DNA from 2 places in the Pseudomonas sp. AC016 genome. Region 1 is predicted to be linked to the other one. Evidence: predicted binding sites of a transcription regulator. Region 1 holds the regulator's gene; the other holds the start of a gene.

Evidence for each region. The regulator sigma-54, encoded in region 1, starts transcription at its own class of promoters, with help from an activator protein. The targets are predictions, from matches to a motif close to ANTGGCATNNANNTTGCTNT.
Region 2: the regulator sigma-54 is predicted to act here: its motif matches at 4,569-4,588, upstream of AC0IXS_RS04125 (CmpA/NrtA family ABC transporter substrate-binding protein).

What each region holds. Positions count from the first base shown of each region.
Region 1 is NZ_CEEDCC010000001.1:2,136,647-2,145,296, forward strand. Features, by position in the region: gene AC0IXS_RS09475 (KdsC family phosphatase) at 1-458, shown strand, start outside; gene lptC (LPS export ABC transporter periplasmic protein LptC) at 468-1,040, shown strand; gene lptA (lipopolysaccharide transport periplasmic protein LptA) at 1,027-1,575, shown strand; gene lptB (LPS export ABC transporter ATP-binding protein) at 1,575-2,300, shown strand; gene AC0IXS_RS09495 (RNA polymerase factor sigma-54) at 2,496-3,989, shown strand; gene hpf (ribosome hibernation-promoting factor, HPF/YfiA family) at 4,064-4,372, shown strand; gene ptsN (PTS IIA-like nitrogen regulatory protein PtsN) at 4,385-4,849, shown strand; gene rapZ (RNase adapter RapZ) at 4,852-5,709, shown strand; gene AC0IXS_RS09515 (HPr family phosphocarrier protein) at 5,726-5,998, shown strand; gene AC0IXS_RS09520 (ZIP family metal transporter) at 6,467-7,354, opposite strand; gene AC0IXS_RS09525 (superoxide dismutase) at 7,383-7,994, opposite strand; gene AC0IXS_RS09530 (tetratricopeptide repeat protein) at 7,996-8,457, opposite strand; gene AC0IXS_RS09535 (class II fumarate hydratase) at 8,490-8,650, opposite strand, start outside.
Region 2 is NZ_CEEDCC010000001.1:927,425-936,074, forward strand. Features, by position in the region: gene AC0IXS_RS04100 (sensor domain-containing diguanylate cyclase) at 1-8, opposite strand, end outside; gene AC0IXS_RS04105 (peptidase inhibitor family I36 protein) at 20-139, opposite strand; gene rlmKL (bifunctional 23S rRNA (guanine(2069)-N(7))-methyltransferase RlmK/23S rRNA (guanine(2445)-N(2))-methyltransferase RlmL) at 228-2,483, opposite strand; gene rmf (ribosome modulation factor) at 3,073-3,288, shown strand; gene AC0IXS_RS04120 (quinone-dependent dihydroorotate dehydrogenase) at 3,431-4,462, opposite strand; gene AC0IXS_RS04125 (CmpA/NrtA family ABC transporter substrate-binding protein) at 4,714-5,925, shown strand; gene AC0IXS_RS04130 (ANTAR domain-containing response regulator) at 5,940-6,515, shown strand; gene AC0IXS_RS04135 (glycoside hydrolase family 68 protein) at 6,933-8,183, opposite strand.

The DNA of each region.
Region 1 (8,650 bases):
TGACTGATGGCCGGCTGTATTTTCTGGAAGACGGCAGCGAATTCAAGACATTCAACACACTCGACGGCCAAGGCATCAAAATGCTGATAGCCTCCGGAGTGACCACTGCCATCATCAGCGGCAGAAAAACACCCGTGGTCGAGCGCCGGGCAAAAAACCTCGGCATCGAGCACCTTTATCAGGGTCGCGAAGACAAGCTGGTGGTGCTGGACCAACTGCTGGCCGAATTGAACCTGAGTTACGAACAGGTCGCCTATCTGGGCGATGATCTGCCAGACTTGCCGGTCATACGACGCGTCGGTCTGGGCATGGCGGTTGCCAATGCGGCCGGCTTTGTCCGCCAACACGCTCATGGCGTTACGCAAGCGCGCGGTGGCGAAGGTGCTGCACGCGAATTCTGCGAACTGATCCTGAGCGCGCAGGGCAACCTTGAAGCGGCCCACTCCGCCTATCTATAGAAGCCATTTATGTTCAGCAAGAAAATTCGAAAGCTGGTGTTTTTCGGGGTGCTGGTACTGCTGTTCGGTGCCGTAGGCTACTGGAACATCAACCCGGAAAGCTTCATGGACCAGCCGGTGAGCTCGGTCGATGAAAATGTCATTGACTACTATGCGGTCAATACGCACACACATCAGTATCTGCCCGACGGTGGCCTTCAGTACGAAATGACGGCTGACAAGGTCGAGCATGTAAAGGCCACTGACGTGACTCTGCTCACCACACCCGACCTGCAGATGTACCGCGGCACCGAGTTTCCCTGGCATGTGCAGAGCAAGCAGGGCGAGGTCTCCCCGGGAGGCGAACAGGTAGAATTGATCGACTCGGTTCGCGTTGCGCGCACCGACGAAAAACAACGTACGACTATCATCACCAGTAGTCGCATGACCGTATTCCCACAGAAGCAATATGCGCAGACCGACCAAGACGTTAGAATCGACGCCGCGGGCGGTGTTACTACGGCCAAGGGAATGAAAGCATATTTGAAAGACAGCAGGATGGACCTGCTGTCCAACGTCAGAGGACAGTATGAGGCTCGTTAAAACTCTTCCTTTTTTGCTCGGCCTGGGCGCAGCACTGGGAAGCGCGAGCGCCTGGTCCCTGCCAACCGACCGTGATCAGCCAATCCACATCCAGTCCGACGATGCGCAGCTCGATGACAAGAAAGGCGTGGCCACCTACAAGGGCAACGTCATCATCACGCAGGGCTCGATGAAGATCACAGGCAACACCGTGACCATCACACGCAACGCTCAGGGCGAAGTGGATATTTTCACGTCTGTCGGCAACCTGGCCTACTACGAGCAGAAGCCGTCGGTGGACAAGCCGATCGTGCAGGCATATGCCGTCACCATTCAGTATTACGCCGCTCAGGACCGTATCGTCCTGATCGACAAGGCCAAGGTCGTCAACGACGGCAACACGTCCGAAGGCGAGAAGATCGTCTATGACACGGTCAGGCAGGTCGTCAGTGCGGGCCGTGCCAATGGTGGCGCGAAAGTGACCACGCCACGTCCACGAATCGACATGGTCATTCAGCCTAAAAAGAAAACCGATCAACCGCAGAAGGCCCAGTAATGGCGACGCTTAAAGCCCAGCATCTGGCTAAAAGCTACAAAAGCCGTCAGGTCGTGCGCGATGTGAGCATTTCCATCGACAGCGGCCAGATTGTCGGTCTGCTGGGCCCCAACGGCGCCGGCAAGACCACCTGCTTCTACATGATTGTCGGGCTGGTACAGGCCGATCAGGGCCGCGTGCTGATCGACGATCTGGACGTCAGCCATCAGCCCATGCACGGCCGCGCCCGTGCAGGTATCGGCTACCTGCCGCAGGAAGCCTCGATCTTCCGCAAGCTGTCGGTGTCCGACAACATCATGGCGATCCTCGAGACCCGCAAGGAACTCGATGCCGCTGCGCGACGCCAGGAACTGGAAAGCCTCCTGCAGGAGTTCCACATCACGCACATTCGCGACAACCTCGGCATGAGCCTCTCGGGTGGCGAACGTCGCCGCGTCGAGATTGCACGCGCGCTGGCGACTGCCCCAAAGTTCATCCTTCTGGACGAACCCTTCGCGGGCGTGGACCCTATCTCGGTAGGCGACATCAAGCAGATCATTCACCACCTCAAGGCCAAGGGCATTGGCGTGCTGATCACTGACCACAACGTTCGCGAGACGCTGGATATCTGTGAAACAGCCTATATCGTCAACGACGGGCAATTGATCGCAGAAGGCGACTCGCAAACCATTCTGGCCAACCAACTGGTTAAAGAAGTCTATCTGGGTCACGAATTCCGCCTGTAAAAGCCGCATTCGAAAAAGCCGCATCCGGCCTATCAAGGCCTCCAATATCGGTGCGGCTTGTTGACAACGTATTATTTCTAGTAACGCTCTAGGCAAACGCCCTGCTTTCAGGCATATAATTTGCTTAAGTTGGCGTTTAGGCGCCTGTAGTGGATGGCGCAAGAGCGCCGGCGAATAAGGTGTTTAGCCCCTGCCATGAAACCATCGCTAGTCTTGAGAATGGGCCAGCAGCTGACGATGACACCGCAGCTGCAACAGGCAATCCGCTTACTTCAGCTATCCACACTGGACCTCCAGCAGGAGATTCAGGAGGCGCTGGAATCGAACCCTATGCTGGAACGCCAGGAGGAAGGCGACGACTTCGATAACTCCGACCCGATGGCGGACAACATCGAACAAAAGCCCAACCCCGACGTTCAGGAACCGACCTACCAGGAATCTGCGCCTACCGTAGACAACCTCGAGGAAGGCGAATGGAACGAACGCATTCCCAACGAGCTGCCCGTCGATACCGCTTGGGAAGACATCTACCAGACCAGCGCCAGCAGCCTGCCCAGCAATGACGATGATGAATGGGACTTCACCACCCGCACATCCGTTGGCGAAAGCCTGCAAAGCCATCTGCTCTGGCAGCTCAACGTCGCCCCGATGTCCGACAAGGACCGTCTGGTCGCCGTCACGCTGATCGACTGCATCAACAATCAGGGCTATCTCGACGAGACCCTTGAAGAGATTCTCGAATCCTTCGATCCCGAGCTGGATATCGAACTCGATGAGATCGAAGCCGTTCTGCACCGCATTCAGCAATTCGAACCGGCCGGTATCGGCGCTCGCACCCTGAGCGAATGCCTGCTGCTGCAACTGCGCCAGCTGCCGGCAAAAACGCCCTGGCTGAGCGAAGCGCAGCGTCTGGTCACCGATTACATCGACCTGCTGGGCAGCCGTGACTACGCCCAGCTCATGCGCCGCATGAAGATCAAGGAAGACGAACTTCGTCAGGTCATCGAACTGGTGCAGAGTCTGAATCCGCGCCCTGGCTCGCAGATCGAGTCCACCGAAGCCGAGTACGTCATTCCCGATGTCATTGTGCGCAAGGACAACGAACGCTGGCTCGTCGAGCTGAACCAGGAGTCAGTGCCGCGACTGCGAGTCAATCCGCAGTATGCAGGCTTCGTACGTCGCGCAGACACCAGCGCCGACAACACCTTCATGCGCAATCAGTTGCAGGAAGCCCGCTGGTTCATCAAGAGCCTGCAGAGCCGCAACGAGACGCTGATGAAGGTCGCCACTCAGATCGTCGAGCACCAGCGCGGCTTTCTGGAGTATGGCGATGAAGCCATGAAGCCGCTGGTACTGCACGATATCGCCGAAGCGGTGGGCATGCATGAATCAACGATTTCCCGCGTGACCACGCAGAAGTTCATGCACACGCCACGCGGCATTTACGAGCTGAAATACTTCTTCTCCAGCCATGTCAGCACCTCGGAAGGCGGCGAGTGCTCATCCACGGCAATTCGCGCGATCATCAAAAAACTGGTCGCGGCGGAAAATCAGAAAAAGCCGTTGAGTGATAGCAAGATCGCTGGTTTACTGGAGGCACAAGGCATTCAAGTAGCCCGTCGCACAGTTGCCAAATACCGCGAATCTCTTGGGATTGCACCCTCCAGCGAGCGCAAGCGACTGATGTGATGCAGGCCGAGCCACAGCGTTCCAGTGGCAGGCACCACGCCTGCCTCTTTATGCACTGGCAAAGGAGAAGCTGTATGCAAGTCAACATCAGTGGACACCAACTGGAAGTGACCAAGCCACTTCGTGAATACGTTGAGCTCAAGCTCAAGAAACTCGAAGGGCATTTTGACAAGATTACAAACGTGCAGGTCACGATGGCGGTCGAGAAGCTGAAACAGAAGATCGAAGCCACGCTGCATATCCACGGTGGAGAGGTAGTTGCCAATGCTGAACATGACGACATGTACGCGGCCATCGACCTGCTCACTGACAAGCTCGACAGACAATTGCTCAAGCATAAGGAAAAGCAGCAAAGCATCCTCAAGGGTGCAAACGCTCGCTGACGCTCATCACACATGATCCGACTTGAAGAAATCCTGACCCCCGGCCGTTCCGAAGTGAACGTGCCGGGCGGCAGCAAGAAAAGCGTACTCGAACATATTGCCCGACTGATCGGCCGCGAAGTACCGGGGCTTGATTGGGAAACAGTATTCAAGGCGCTCGTTGCCCGTGAAAAACTGGGATCTACCGGTTTCGGCAATGGCATTGCCATCCCTCACTGCCGTCTTGCCACCTGTGGCGAGCCTGTCAGTGCCGTCATTCATCTCAACGACTCCGTGGACTTCGATGCCATCGACGGCGCGCCTGTCGACCTGCTGTTCGTGCTGCTGGTCCCGGAAGCCGCCACAGACAAGCACCTGGAGTTGCTGCGCCAGATCGCCAGCATGCTCGACTCCAAAGATGTCCGGACACGCCTGCGCAGCGCCAAGACCAATGAAGCGCTCTACCAAGTGGTGCTAGACGTGCAGAACGGCAACTGAACATGCGCATGATCATCGTGAGTGGCCGCTCCGGCTCGGGCAAAAGCACGGCGCTCGATGTACTGGAAGACAGCGGCTTCTACTGCGTCGACAACCTGCCTGCCGGATTGCTTCCGGAGCTCGCCGAACGCGCCTTGATCAATACCGAACTGGCCGAACCGCTGCTGGCGGTTTCCATCGATGCCCGCAACCTGCCCAGTCACCTGACCCGCTTCCCGGCCATGCTCGATGAGGTCCGTGGGCGCAATATCCAGTGCGATGTGCTGTATCTGGATGCCGACGAAGCCACCCTGCTCAAGCGCTTTTCCGAGACCCGCCGCCGCCATCCGCTGAGTACATCGGACCGTTCGCTGGCCGAGGCAATACGTGACGAGAGTACGCTGCTCGGGCCGATCATCGATCTGGCCGATCTCAAGATCAACACGACCCACCTCAATCTCTACCAGCTTCGCGATACGCTCAAGCTGCGCCTGCTGAACAAGCCGGAGCCAGGCACTGCCTTCCTGATCGAGTCGTTCGGCTTCAAGCGCGGCATGCCGGTCGATGCGGACCTGGTCTTTGATGTGCGCTGCCTGCCCAATCCGTACTGGAAACCCGAGCTGCGCGATCATTCGGGACTTGAGCAACCTGTCATCGATTATCTGGCGATGCAGCCCGACGTCGAAGAGATGTTTCAGGACATCTCTTCCTACCTCGCCAAATGGCTGCCCCGCTTCGCCGCAAGCAATCGCTCCTATGTGACCATTGCCATTGGCTGCACGGGCGGGCATCACCGGTCTGTCTACCTGACGGAGCGACTGGGTCAGGTCCTGCAACCACTACTCAAGAACGTTCAGGTTCGCCACCGCGACCTCAGCTGAAAGGAACACCTCTGCGATGCCCGCTCGTCAAATCACCATCATCAACAAACTGGGCCTGCATGCCCGCGCAGCCGCCAAGTTCGTAGGCGTCGCCGGCAAACATCCTTGCCAGATACGGGTTGGCCGCTCGCCCGAGAGCATGGTCGACGGCAAAAGCATCATGGCCGTGATGATGCTGGCGGCTGGCAAGGGAACCGAGATCCATCTGTCGACTGAAGGCGAAGGCGAGCAGGAAGCACTGGATGGCCTGGTCGAGCTGATCAACAACAAGTTTGACGAAGGCGAGTAAACGAACGCTCTGCACGGCGCTGATCGCTCATCGTTATACACAAGTTCGCCTCAACACTGATCGTGCCCATCGCTCCGCGTGGGCATGCCGCCCGTGACGCTCCGCGTCACACATGGCACAGACTGTGGATTCAGTGAGCCGAGCGCACGTCTCAAGTCACCTTTTCGCCCCTCGGCGACTCACTTTGACGGAGCAAAGTAAGCAAACTCCTTCGCTCCGGTTCCGGCCCCGGCTTCGCCGGGGTTCCTTCGTCCTGACACTGATTCGGGGGTCGCTGCAAATGGGCCATCCATGGTCCAGTGCAGCTCAATCGGCATCCATGCCGATTGCCCCCCGAATCAGCGCCAGGACTCAGCCTTCACCCACGTCGCAATCGGCGGTGTCCGCACTATCGCGTAAAAAAGCACGGCAGTGCCGCTGTCTCACTGGATAGCCCGACGACTTGTGTATAACGATGATCGCTGACCGTCAGACCAGCGCTGTATCCAGCACCATCATCAGACAGAACCCTGCAATCAAGCCCAGGCTGGCGATTTTGTTGTGTCCGTTCAGACGCGATTCCGGGATGATCTCGTGGGTCACCACCAGCAGCATGGCTCCCGCTGCCAGTGCCAGACCAAACGGCAACAAGGGTTCAGCAATCGCCACCAGCCAGGCGCCCAGCAGCGCGAACAGCGGCTCGACCAGCCCGGACGCCGCACCGATCAGAAACGCCCTTATTCGAGACATGCCGGCCCCCGCCAGCACCATGGCAATCACCAGCCCCTCGGGCACATCCTGCAAGGCGATGCCGATGGCCAGGCTGTCGGCTTCCGACAACCCTCCGCCTGCCGACACACCAATTGCCATGCCCTCTGGAATGTTGTGCGCGACGATGGCGATCACGAACAGCCAGATGCGCGGTGCAATTGCCGGGTGATCCTGAATGCCTCCCGACTGCGCGCCCTGGGATACGCTGTAATCCACCGCGAACAGGCCAAGGGCACCCAGAACGAGTCCAAGGCTGATCAGGCCCCCAGCGCCCCACGGTGTAAACCCAAGGCCTTCGGCAGCGGCAAGGCCCGGCACGATCAGCGAGAATGCCGTTGCGGCCAGCATCACCCCGGCACCGAAACCCAGCAAACCGTCCGATACCATGATCGGCATCTTGCGGATCACCAATACCGGCACGGCGCCCAGTGCCGTGCCCAGAGCGCAGATAGCGCCACCTTCCAGAGCACGTAACAGGCGCGGCTCAAGATTCAGCCAGGCCAGCCCTTGAGCCACCAGTAACGCCATACCCGCCAAAAGCAGCACGGTGCCTACTGCAAAACGAAACAACCGGACACTGCTGACAGCGAGTATTTCAGAACGCATAAACGGCCCTGGTTCGTGTTGGGAAAAATCAGGCCAGCGCGGCCTGATAACGTCGGGACACCTCGTCCCAGTTGACGACGTTGTAGAACGCATTGATGTATTCGGGACGACGGTTCTGGTAGCGCAGGTAATAGGCGTGCTCCCACACATCGAGACCGAGGATCGGTGTGTTGCCGTTCATCAACGGGCTGTCCTGATTACCGCTGCTTTCCACCACAAGCTTCTTGTCCGGCGTCACGCTCAGCCAGGCCCAGCCGCTGCCGAAACGGGTCAGCGCCGCTTTGGTGAAGGCTTCCTTGAAGCTGTCGAAGCCGCCCAATTGGGCGTCGATGGCTTGAGCAACCTCCCCTTTTGGCAGACCGCCACCGCCGGGCACCATGACTTCCCAGAACAACGAATGGTTGGCATGACCACCGCCCTGGTTGATCACCGCTGGACGCAGGTTTTCAGGCAACTGCTTGACGCTGGCGACCAGCTTTTCGATGGGCCACTCGGCGTACTCGGTACCGTCGACTGCAGCGTTGAGGTTGTTGATGTACGTCTGATGGTGCTTGGTGTAATGGATCTCCATGGTTTGCGCATCGATGTGCGGCTCCAGGGCGTCGTAGGCGTAAGGCAGTTCGGGAAGGGTGTAAGCCATTTCAATGTGCTCCGTAGAAAAGACCGGGGTTGGCCGCTGAATCGCGCTGCAACGACGAGCGAGTGTGTTCACTGCTGCTGTTGAGAAGTCGGTGCGTGCGCGGGTATTCGCCGTGTTCACTGATAAAACCCAACAGTTCGACGTAGGTTTTACTGCTGTGCCGCAACGCAGCCTGGCGCAGTGCAGGCTGCAGGCGCTGGTCCTGCATGGTTCGCAGCAGATGCTGGTGGATCGCGCAGAGGTATTCGGCGCTCTCCTCCGGCTGGCCCAGACTCAAATGCAGATCGGCCAGGTTGTGATGGGAAATCACACAGGCCGCGACGGCTTCGTCGGCATCCGGCCAGCGCTCGAACAGGACCTGTGCCAGCGCCAGCGCCTGGAGGTACAGCTCGCGGGCCTCGACCCATTCGCCGAGATTGAAACAGCGATTGGCCAGTTCAATGGTGCGTTTCCAATGCTGCATGACATACCTCCAGGTGCGTTGGCCGGACCGAATCAGATGCCGCCGGCGGTGAGTTTTTCGGGGTTGAGCAACACTTCCAGCTGGTCGCGTTGCAGATCGGTGTGTTCCAGCGCAACGTCGATCACCGGACGACCTTCCTGATAGGCCTTTTTGGCGATTTCAGCGGCCTTCTGGTATCCGATGATCGGATTGA
Region 2 (8,650 bases), 1.2 Mb from region 1:
ACCAGCATCGTCAGAACCGCTACCAGCCACGCTGAAACCTGTTCACTGATGAAGCCCAGTACTCTGAGCCTGTACCGTTTCGCCGCCATAGACACAACTCATGACGCCAACAGGGTGTTGCGCCACGCTGGCCGTGCATTGGTTATAGCTATTCGCCAGTAATTTGCCTAGTGGATGATGAACGAACCTGCGCAAGTCGCGCACAGATTCGTTCATCAGACCCGGCATCACGCGCGTGCGGTGATCTTCCAGGCCCGGTGAATCTTGCTATTGCGGGCAAAATCCTGGTCGATGGTCTGCTGTGTAATTTCCTCAACGGCATAGCGCTGGCCGAGATTTTCATCGAGCACGAACTTGCGGAAGTTGTTGGAGAAATACAGCACGCCGCCCGGTGCCAGACGCGCCATGGCCAGATCGATCAGCTCGACCTGATCGCGCTGCACGTCGAACACCCCTTCCATGCGCTTGGAGTTGGAGAAGGTCGGCGGATCGATGAAGATCAGGTCGTACTCTTCGCGGCAGGCCTGCAGCCAGACCGTGACATCGCTCTGCTCCAGACGGTTCTTGTCCGAGAAACCGTTCAGCGACAGGTTGCGGCGTGCCCAGTCCAGATAGGTACGTGACAGGTCCACGCTGGTGGTGCTGCGCGCACCGCCCTTGGCCGCATGAACGCTGGCGGTTGCGGTGTAGGCAAATAGGTTGAGGAAGCGCTTGCCGGCCGCCTCGCGCTGGATACGCATGCGCATCGGGCGATGATCGAGGAACAGACCGGTGTCCAGGTAATCGGTCAGGTTGACGAGCAGCTTGACGCCACCTTCGTTCACTTCCAGGAACTGACCCTGCGCACTCTGACGCTCGTACTGGCGGGTGCCGCTCTGACGCTCGCGACGCTTGATCACCACGCGGCTCTTGTCGATGTTCAGCGCCTGCGGAATGGCCGCCAGCGCATCGAACAGACGCGCCGACGCCTTCTCCGGGTCGATGGATTTCGGCGCGGCGTATTCCTGCACATGGACCCAATCGTGGTACAGGTCGATGGCCATTGAATACTCGGGCATGTCGGCGTCGTACACGCGATAGCAATCGATGCCTTCACGGCGTACCCACTTGCCCATCAGCTTGAGGTTCTTTTGCAGGCGGTTGGCGAACATCTGCCCGCCTTCGCTCAAGCGTGGCTGTTCGACCACCACAGGAGCGGGCTTGATCGGATTACCGTTCTTGTTGAATTTTCTTTCAACTTCGACTTCGGTCTCGACGGGCGTTTCGCGCTCGATCTGACGTTGTTCGGGGGTGCGACGCTCGCCGGTGACGAACTGATCCGGCAACACCTTGATCAGCAACAGCTTGCAGGGCAGCGCGCCGTTCCAGAACGAATACTGCTTGTGACTGCGAATGCCCATGCGCTTACCCAGATCAGGCGCGCCAGTGAATACCGCCGCTTCCCAGTTCAGGCACGACTGGCGCAGGCGCTCACCCAGGTTCTGGTAGAGATACAGCAGGCTGGCTTCGTCACCCAGACGCTCGCCGTACGGCGGGTTGCAGATGACCAGACCTTTCTGGTTCTGATCCGGACGCGGCTCGAACGTGGCGACTTCGCCCTGGTAGACCTTGATCCAGTCGCTCAGTCCTGCGCGCTCGATGTTGTTGCGCGCGGGCTGAATCAGACGTGGGTCGGCTTCATAGCCGCGGATCCACAGCGGCGGCTTGGCAAGGCCTGCCTCGGCACGCGCCAGTGCTTCGTCGTGCAGCTTGCGCCACAGGGCCGGAACGTGACCCAGCCAGGCGGAAAAGCCCCAACGCTCACGCTTGATATTCGGTGCAATGTCGGCGGCAATCAGACCGGCTTCGACCAGGAAGGTACCCACACCACACATTGGGTCAGCCAGCGCGCCACCTTCGGCAGCGATACGCGGCCAGCCGGCACGCACCAGGATGGCGGCGGCGAGGTTTTCCTTCAGGGGCGCAGCACCCTGCTGCAGGCGATAGCCACGCTGGTGCAGACTGTGACCGGACAGGTCCAGAGACAGAATCGCCTCGCCACGATCCAGACGCAGATGCACGCGCAGGTCGGGGTTGATCTTGTCTACCGAAGGACGCTCGCCGTCCGGCGTGCGCAATTTGTCGACGATTGCATCCTTGACCTTAAGCGCGCCGAAGTGGGTGTTGTCGATGCCTGACCCGTGACCGCTGAATTCAACGGCGATGGTGCCATCCGATTCGAGATGGTCGTGCCATTCAACGTCGAGCACGCCGTGATACAGGTCTTCGGCGTCCTTCATCGGGAAGCGCTTGAGCACCAGCAGCACGCGGTTGGCGAGACGGGACCACAGGCACAGCCGGTAGGCGGTTTCCATGTCGGCCGAACCGCGAATGGCCGAGGTATGTTCGCGGGTATCCTCGAGACCGAGGGCCGTGGCCTCTTCGGCCAGCAGTCCTTCGAGGCCTTTTGGGCAAGTGAGGAAAAGTTCGTAGCGATCCGACATGTGTATTCCAGGGCCTGAGCCGTCAGCGGTGGGCAACGCATTGCCCGACCAGATTTTAAACAGGCGCCTTTCTTGGAGAACGCCTGCGTGGCACGTTGAATGTGCCGATCCGCCGCATGAAACCTGCCTTGAGACCAGGGCAGCGTAAATGCGGCAGTTTTCAATCCATCACGCTCTCAACATAGCTTTGCTATATGAAGAGCGGCTATTCAACCCGACGAAGTGGGCAACAAAAAGTCACATCTCGACCCTTCGTCGAATAGACGCTTAAAGCATTCAGCCATCATCCGCATCTGAGACGCGCTCTCAATCCGGTCTGAAACGCCCGCGTCAAAAGGCTTGCGCCAAAAAACGGTGTTGAAACCCGACCTTCCTTATCGCCCGACAGACCTAAATGTGACGTGCTTATGACAAAACGGTCATTCACAGCGTCCGGCGCTTTGGTTAGAAATCACCTCAGGTCATTACCGCAATGGTTCTGACACCAAGGCCCGCGACGCCGGCAGCGGGCACCAACGGCAGACCTTTCTGCCCGACCTCACCATGAGGTCTCAGGGATATAACAGTCAACAGACGAGGGCAATACCCTATGAGAAGACTTAAGCGTGATCCGTTGGAAAGAGCATTTTTACGCGGATATCAGTACGGCGTTCATGGTAAATCCCGTGAGCTTTGCCCTTTTACTCTACCGTCAGTACGCCAGGCATGGATCAATGGATGGCGAGAAGGACGCGGCGACAATTGGGACGGTATGACCGGCACTGCGGGAATCCACAGACTCAACGAACTTCACGCGGTCGGATAACGCGCCTTTGGAGACACAGGCCCCGACCAGTCCATCAAAGCTTTATTGACTGACCATTTACACCCATACCATGCACGTCCCATCCGGGCGGCGGGCCAAAAGCCCAGGGGCTCTTCAAGAGCCCCTTTTTTTTGCCTGCGATTCAGATCTGCTGGCGCGGCATCGCCGCGATCGCATCCACCGATTCGCGAATCAGTGCCGGACCCTTGTAGATGAAGCCCGAGTAGATCTGCACCAGACTCGCACCCGCCGCCATTTTTTCGGCCGCGTGACGCCCTTCGGTGATGCCACCCGCAGCGATGATCGGCATGCGCCCTGCCAACTCGCCGGCCAGTATCTTCACCGTGTGAGTGCTCTTCTCGCGAACCGGTGCGCCCGACAATCCACCCGCCTCGTCCGCATGTGGCAGACCTTCGACGCCTTCGCGGCTGAGAGTGGTGTTGGTGGCGATGACCGCGTCCATGCCGGATTCGATCAGCGCGGCGGCGACCAGTACGGTTTCTTCGTCGGTCATGTCCGGGGCGATCTTGATGGCCAGCGGCACACGCTTGCCATGACGCTGCGTGAGTTCCTGCTGACGCAGACTCAGGGCCTCGAGCAGTTGCTTGAGCGAATCACCGAATTGCAGGCTGCGCAGGCCCGGGGTATTGGGCGAGCTGACGTTGACGGTCACATAGCTGGCGTGGGCGTAGACCTTGTCCAGACAGATCAGGTAGTCGTCCACGGCACGCTCGACCGGCGTGTCGAAATTCTTGCCGATGTTGATGCCCAGAATGCCTTTGTACTTCGCGGCCTGCACACGGCCGACCAGATTGTCGACACCCAGGTTGTTGAAACCCATGCGGTTGATGATGGCTTCGGCGTGGGGCAGACGGAAAATCCGTGGCTTGGGGTTGCCCGGCTGCGGACGCGGCGTGACGGTACCGATCTCGACGAAGCCAAAGCCCAGTTGCGCGAAGCCGTCGATGGCCGCGCCGTTCTTGTCCAGACCGGCCGCCAGACCCACAGGATTGGGAAACTCCAGCCCCATGACGGTGACCGGCACTCTGGCCGGGGCCTTGCTCAACAGGCCGTTGAGACCCAGACGCCCACCGGCACCGATCAGGTCCAGCGACAGGTCATGGGAGGTTTCCGGGGAAAGCTTGAACAGTAACTGGCGGGCCAGGTTATACATGGGCGGGCGAGGCTCGTGAGAAGCTGAATTCAGGGGCGCGATTATAGCCGCGTGAAGGCCCTGCACGCGAGGCATGCGAAAAACTTGTTACCCTGAACCCCCAAGCGCTGGCATATGCCTTGCTTGAGTCCGTTATCGGCACGCGCCCCAACGACGGAGCGCTGCCCGGACAACGGCGTCGCTCCGGCACTTGCACCTTGCAGGAGCCGGACGACGCCTTTTTTCTGGATGTCCTTTATGAAGCAAGTGCCATGAACGTACGAACAAGCAATGCGCTGGACTGGGTCAACGGCAGCGATGCGCCCGAGATGAACAGCCTGGATGTGGGTTTCATGGCCCTGACCGACTGCGCCTCGCTGGTGGTTGCAGCGACCCAGGGCTTTGCCCAGCCTTACGGCCTGACCCTCAACCTCAAGCGCCAGACCTCCTGGGCCGGACTGCGGGACAAGCTGGTCAGCGGCCAGTTGCAAGCGGCACACAGTCTCTACGGGATGATCTACGCGGTCGAACTGGGCATCAGCGGCGGCCCGGCCAGGGACATGGCGATTCTGATGGGGCTGAACCAGAACGGCCAGTGCATCAACCTGTCGCGCGGCCTGCAGGAGAGTGGCGTGATCACTCCTGAGGCACTGGACAAACGCGTGCACCAAAGCGGTCCGAAACTGACGTTCGCCCAGACCTTCCCCACCGGCAACCATGCCATGTGGCTTTATTACTGGCTCGCCAGCCAGGGCATTCATCCGCTGGACGACGTGAACAGTGTGGTCGTGCCGCCGCCGCAGATGGTTCAGCATCTGCAGGCCGGCCGTATCGACGGTTTCTGCGTCGGAGAGCCCTGGGCTGCCAGTGCAGTCAGTCAGCAACTGGGCTTCAGTATGGCCACCAGCCAGACCATCTGGCCCGACCATCCGGGCAAGGTCCTGGGTTGCACCCGCGAATTCGTCGAGCAGAACCCCAACACCGCCAGAGCGCTGGTCATGGCCGTGCTGGAAGCGAGTCGCTTCATCGAGGAGAGCGAGCACAATCGACGCAGCACCGCACAACTGCTCAGTGGTGCCGAGTATCTGGACACGCCGCTGGACTGCATCGAGCCGCGCCTGCTGGGCCAGTACAGCGACGGCCTCGGCAATCATTGGGAAGACCACCACGCCGTCAGTTTCCATGGTCAGGGACAGGTCAATTACCCATGGCTGTCGGACGGGATGTGGTTCATGACCCAGTTCCGCCGCTGGGGGCTGTTGCGTGAAGACCCGGATTATCTGGCCGTTGCCGAGCGTGTCCAGCAGATGGAGCTTTATCGACAGGCCGCCGAGGCGCTGGGCATCGAGGCGCCGAGCGCTACGTTGCGCAGCAGTCAGTTGATCGATGGCAGGGTCTGGGACGGCAGTGATCCGGCCGCCTATGCGCGCGGTTTCAAGATCAACGCCTGGGCCGATAACGTGCCCGTCGCTGCCCGTCGCTGAAGGAGAACGTGACCATGCTGCGTATCCTGCTGATCAATGACACGCCAAAGAAAGTCGGTCGCCTGAGAACCGCCCTGATCGAGGCAGGCTTCGAGGTGATCGACGAATCCGGTTTCATCATCGACCTGCCCGCACGCGTTGACGCGGTGCGTCCCGACGTGATCCTCATCGACACCGAATCGCCCGGTCGTGACGTCATGGAGCAAGTGGTACTGGTCAGTCGCGACCAGCCCCGCCCGATCGTGATGTTTACCGATGAGCACGACCCTGCCGTTATGCGTCAGGCGATCAAGTCCGGCGTCAGCGCTTATATAGTGGAAGGTATTCAGGCCCAACGCCTGCAGCCCATCCTCGACGTGGCCATGGCGCGCTTCGAGAGCGACCAGGCCCTGCGCGCGCAACTCCACGCCCGCGACCAGCAACTGGCCGAACGCAAGCGCATCGAACTGGCGAAAGGACTGTTGATGAAAATGAAGGACTGTAACGAGGAAGAGGCCTATACCCTGATGCGGCGTCAGGCAATGAGCCGCCAGCAGAAGCTGATTCAGGTGGCCGAGCAGATCATCTCGATGAGTGAAATGCTGGGTTGAACAGGTAGATCGAGAGAATTACTGACGAGACGCCACGTGTGGGAGACGCCACCAGGTCTTCGACGTAGCGCTGCCGCGCGGCAAACACCGGACGTCGTGGGAGCGGACTTGTCCGCGAAAAGGCCGGTACATCCCACGCATGTGCGGTGGCTGAAACCCTGCATTCGCGGACAAGTCCGCTCTTATCAAACAACCTGTAAACCACTGAAGAAACTGGATTTTGTGGGAGCGGACTTGTCCGCGAAAAGGCCAGTACATCCGACGCATATGCGGTGGCTGAAACCCTGCATTCGCGGACAAGTCCGCTCCCACCAAGTTTGCTGCGCGACAGCGCTACGTCGAAGACGTGGTGGCGCCTCCCACAGCCCTGTTTACGGCTGGGACGGTGGGAGGCCGCCCAAGCCGCTGTGAGTCTGACTATTGAGTCAGCACTACATTCTTCATCGGCGGTATGTAGCCATAGTCATACGATTCCTGCACGAACGAGCGGTCGCCCTGCAACAGGATCTTCACGGTAGGCGCCTCGGTGCCACCGATACGGAAATCCTGTCCGGTGGTCGGCACGCTGTCGATGAACGACGTCACCAGGCCGTTGGGCATAACGCAGTGCGAATAGGTCTGGAAAGGCTGCGAAGGCGGATTCCCGAGCACCAGGCCTGACGCATTCATGGGCCGGTATGGGCCGAACAGCTGTTCACTGACAAACCCGTAAACGCCATCAGGGCCGGTTATACCATCGGCATACGTAAACTTGTGGCTGATGGTGAACAAGTAATACTTATTGTCCTGAAATACATAGTGCGGACGTTCGGTCTGATCATTTACACCAACCGCAGTAACAAGCGGCGGAAGGATTTCCCACTCGTCGCCATTGAGATCCTTTGCAACCGCCAGGCCAATACAGCCCACCTGAAATCTGGCACCGCCCACATCCTCGTGACCCGGCGGTACATGCCCCAGTTCTGTCGGTCCTACTGTATGTGAACCGCGCTCGCCGGCCACATTACCTTCGAACACCATGTACAACTTGCCATCATGGGGATCAATAAACGGACTGGGATCACGAAAGTTCCACGTAGCGTTCTGGGCTTCGGTTTGATAATAAGTGCCGTCGGCTTCGAACAATGTTTTGACTTCAGTAAAGTCGGTCAATATTACACCGCTGTCAGACGTCACTACACGGCCACGTACTTTGGCAACGGCAGCGCCCGGCGTCACACAGGTGTAATACAGATCAATGTCGCCCTTGTCGTTGAGCAGGATCGGCGTACCGGCCCATTCGCGGGTCGTCGGCGATACGCCTTCGGCCATGACGCGCCCACCGAAGATCCAGTCCTTGCCGGTCCGGGAATACCAGTAGCACATGCGGGCACGACCATGGCGGTCTTCCCAGTCACGCTTGATGTCATAGCGGCCGTTGGGTCCCAGATACTGGGGGTCGTTCGGATGCCGGTCGGCCGTGAGTGTCAGGATCACTGACCAGCCGTTGACGGACACTACCGTGCCATCGAGTTCGCGCAGTGGCATGGTGTCCCAGATGAAAACCGTATCACTCATCACCGGAAAGTCGGGACTGACCAGCGGCTGAGTGGTGGTAGGGTCGTTTTCGTTGACCTTGAGCGCATCGGCCCGGGTCCACACGGTAGGCTTGTAAGTGACGTTACTCATGTTGATGTCCTTTATTGACGCCAGGCACGGCCGGCGCATAGATGAAGACAAGGCAGCATGCAAACTTATTACATCGCTGAAGTGCGTTTTGAAACCCTGTAATCACGGCACTCATTCATTAATGGAAGACCGAAACAACAGAGAAAAGGCTGGGAGGCACTTGGGCGCTCACCGGTTGATTTCAATAAGCCACTTTATTGCAAGCTGGGCTATTGCACATGAATCGCCCTCTCGAGAGGCGTCGTGTTCTGTACGACGAAAAGGATCCTCTCAGAGACCGATCCGAAAGTAAATTAAATATTCCCTACCGTTAAGCAACCGCTTTTTTTCAAAACAAACATGAACCAATATTAATATTCGGTTTCGTTCAGTATTGAGCCCATCATACAAAGGCATCAAAACAATGTCATTCTGCTTTAATCAAAGTGTATTGATAGTGGCGTTTGTTATTGGATCAACGCTTATAT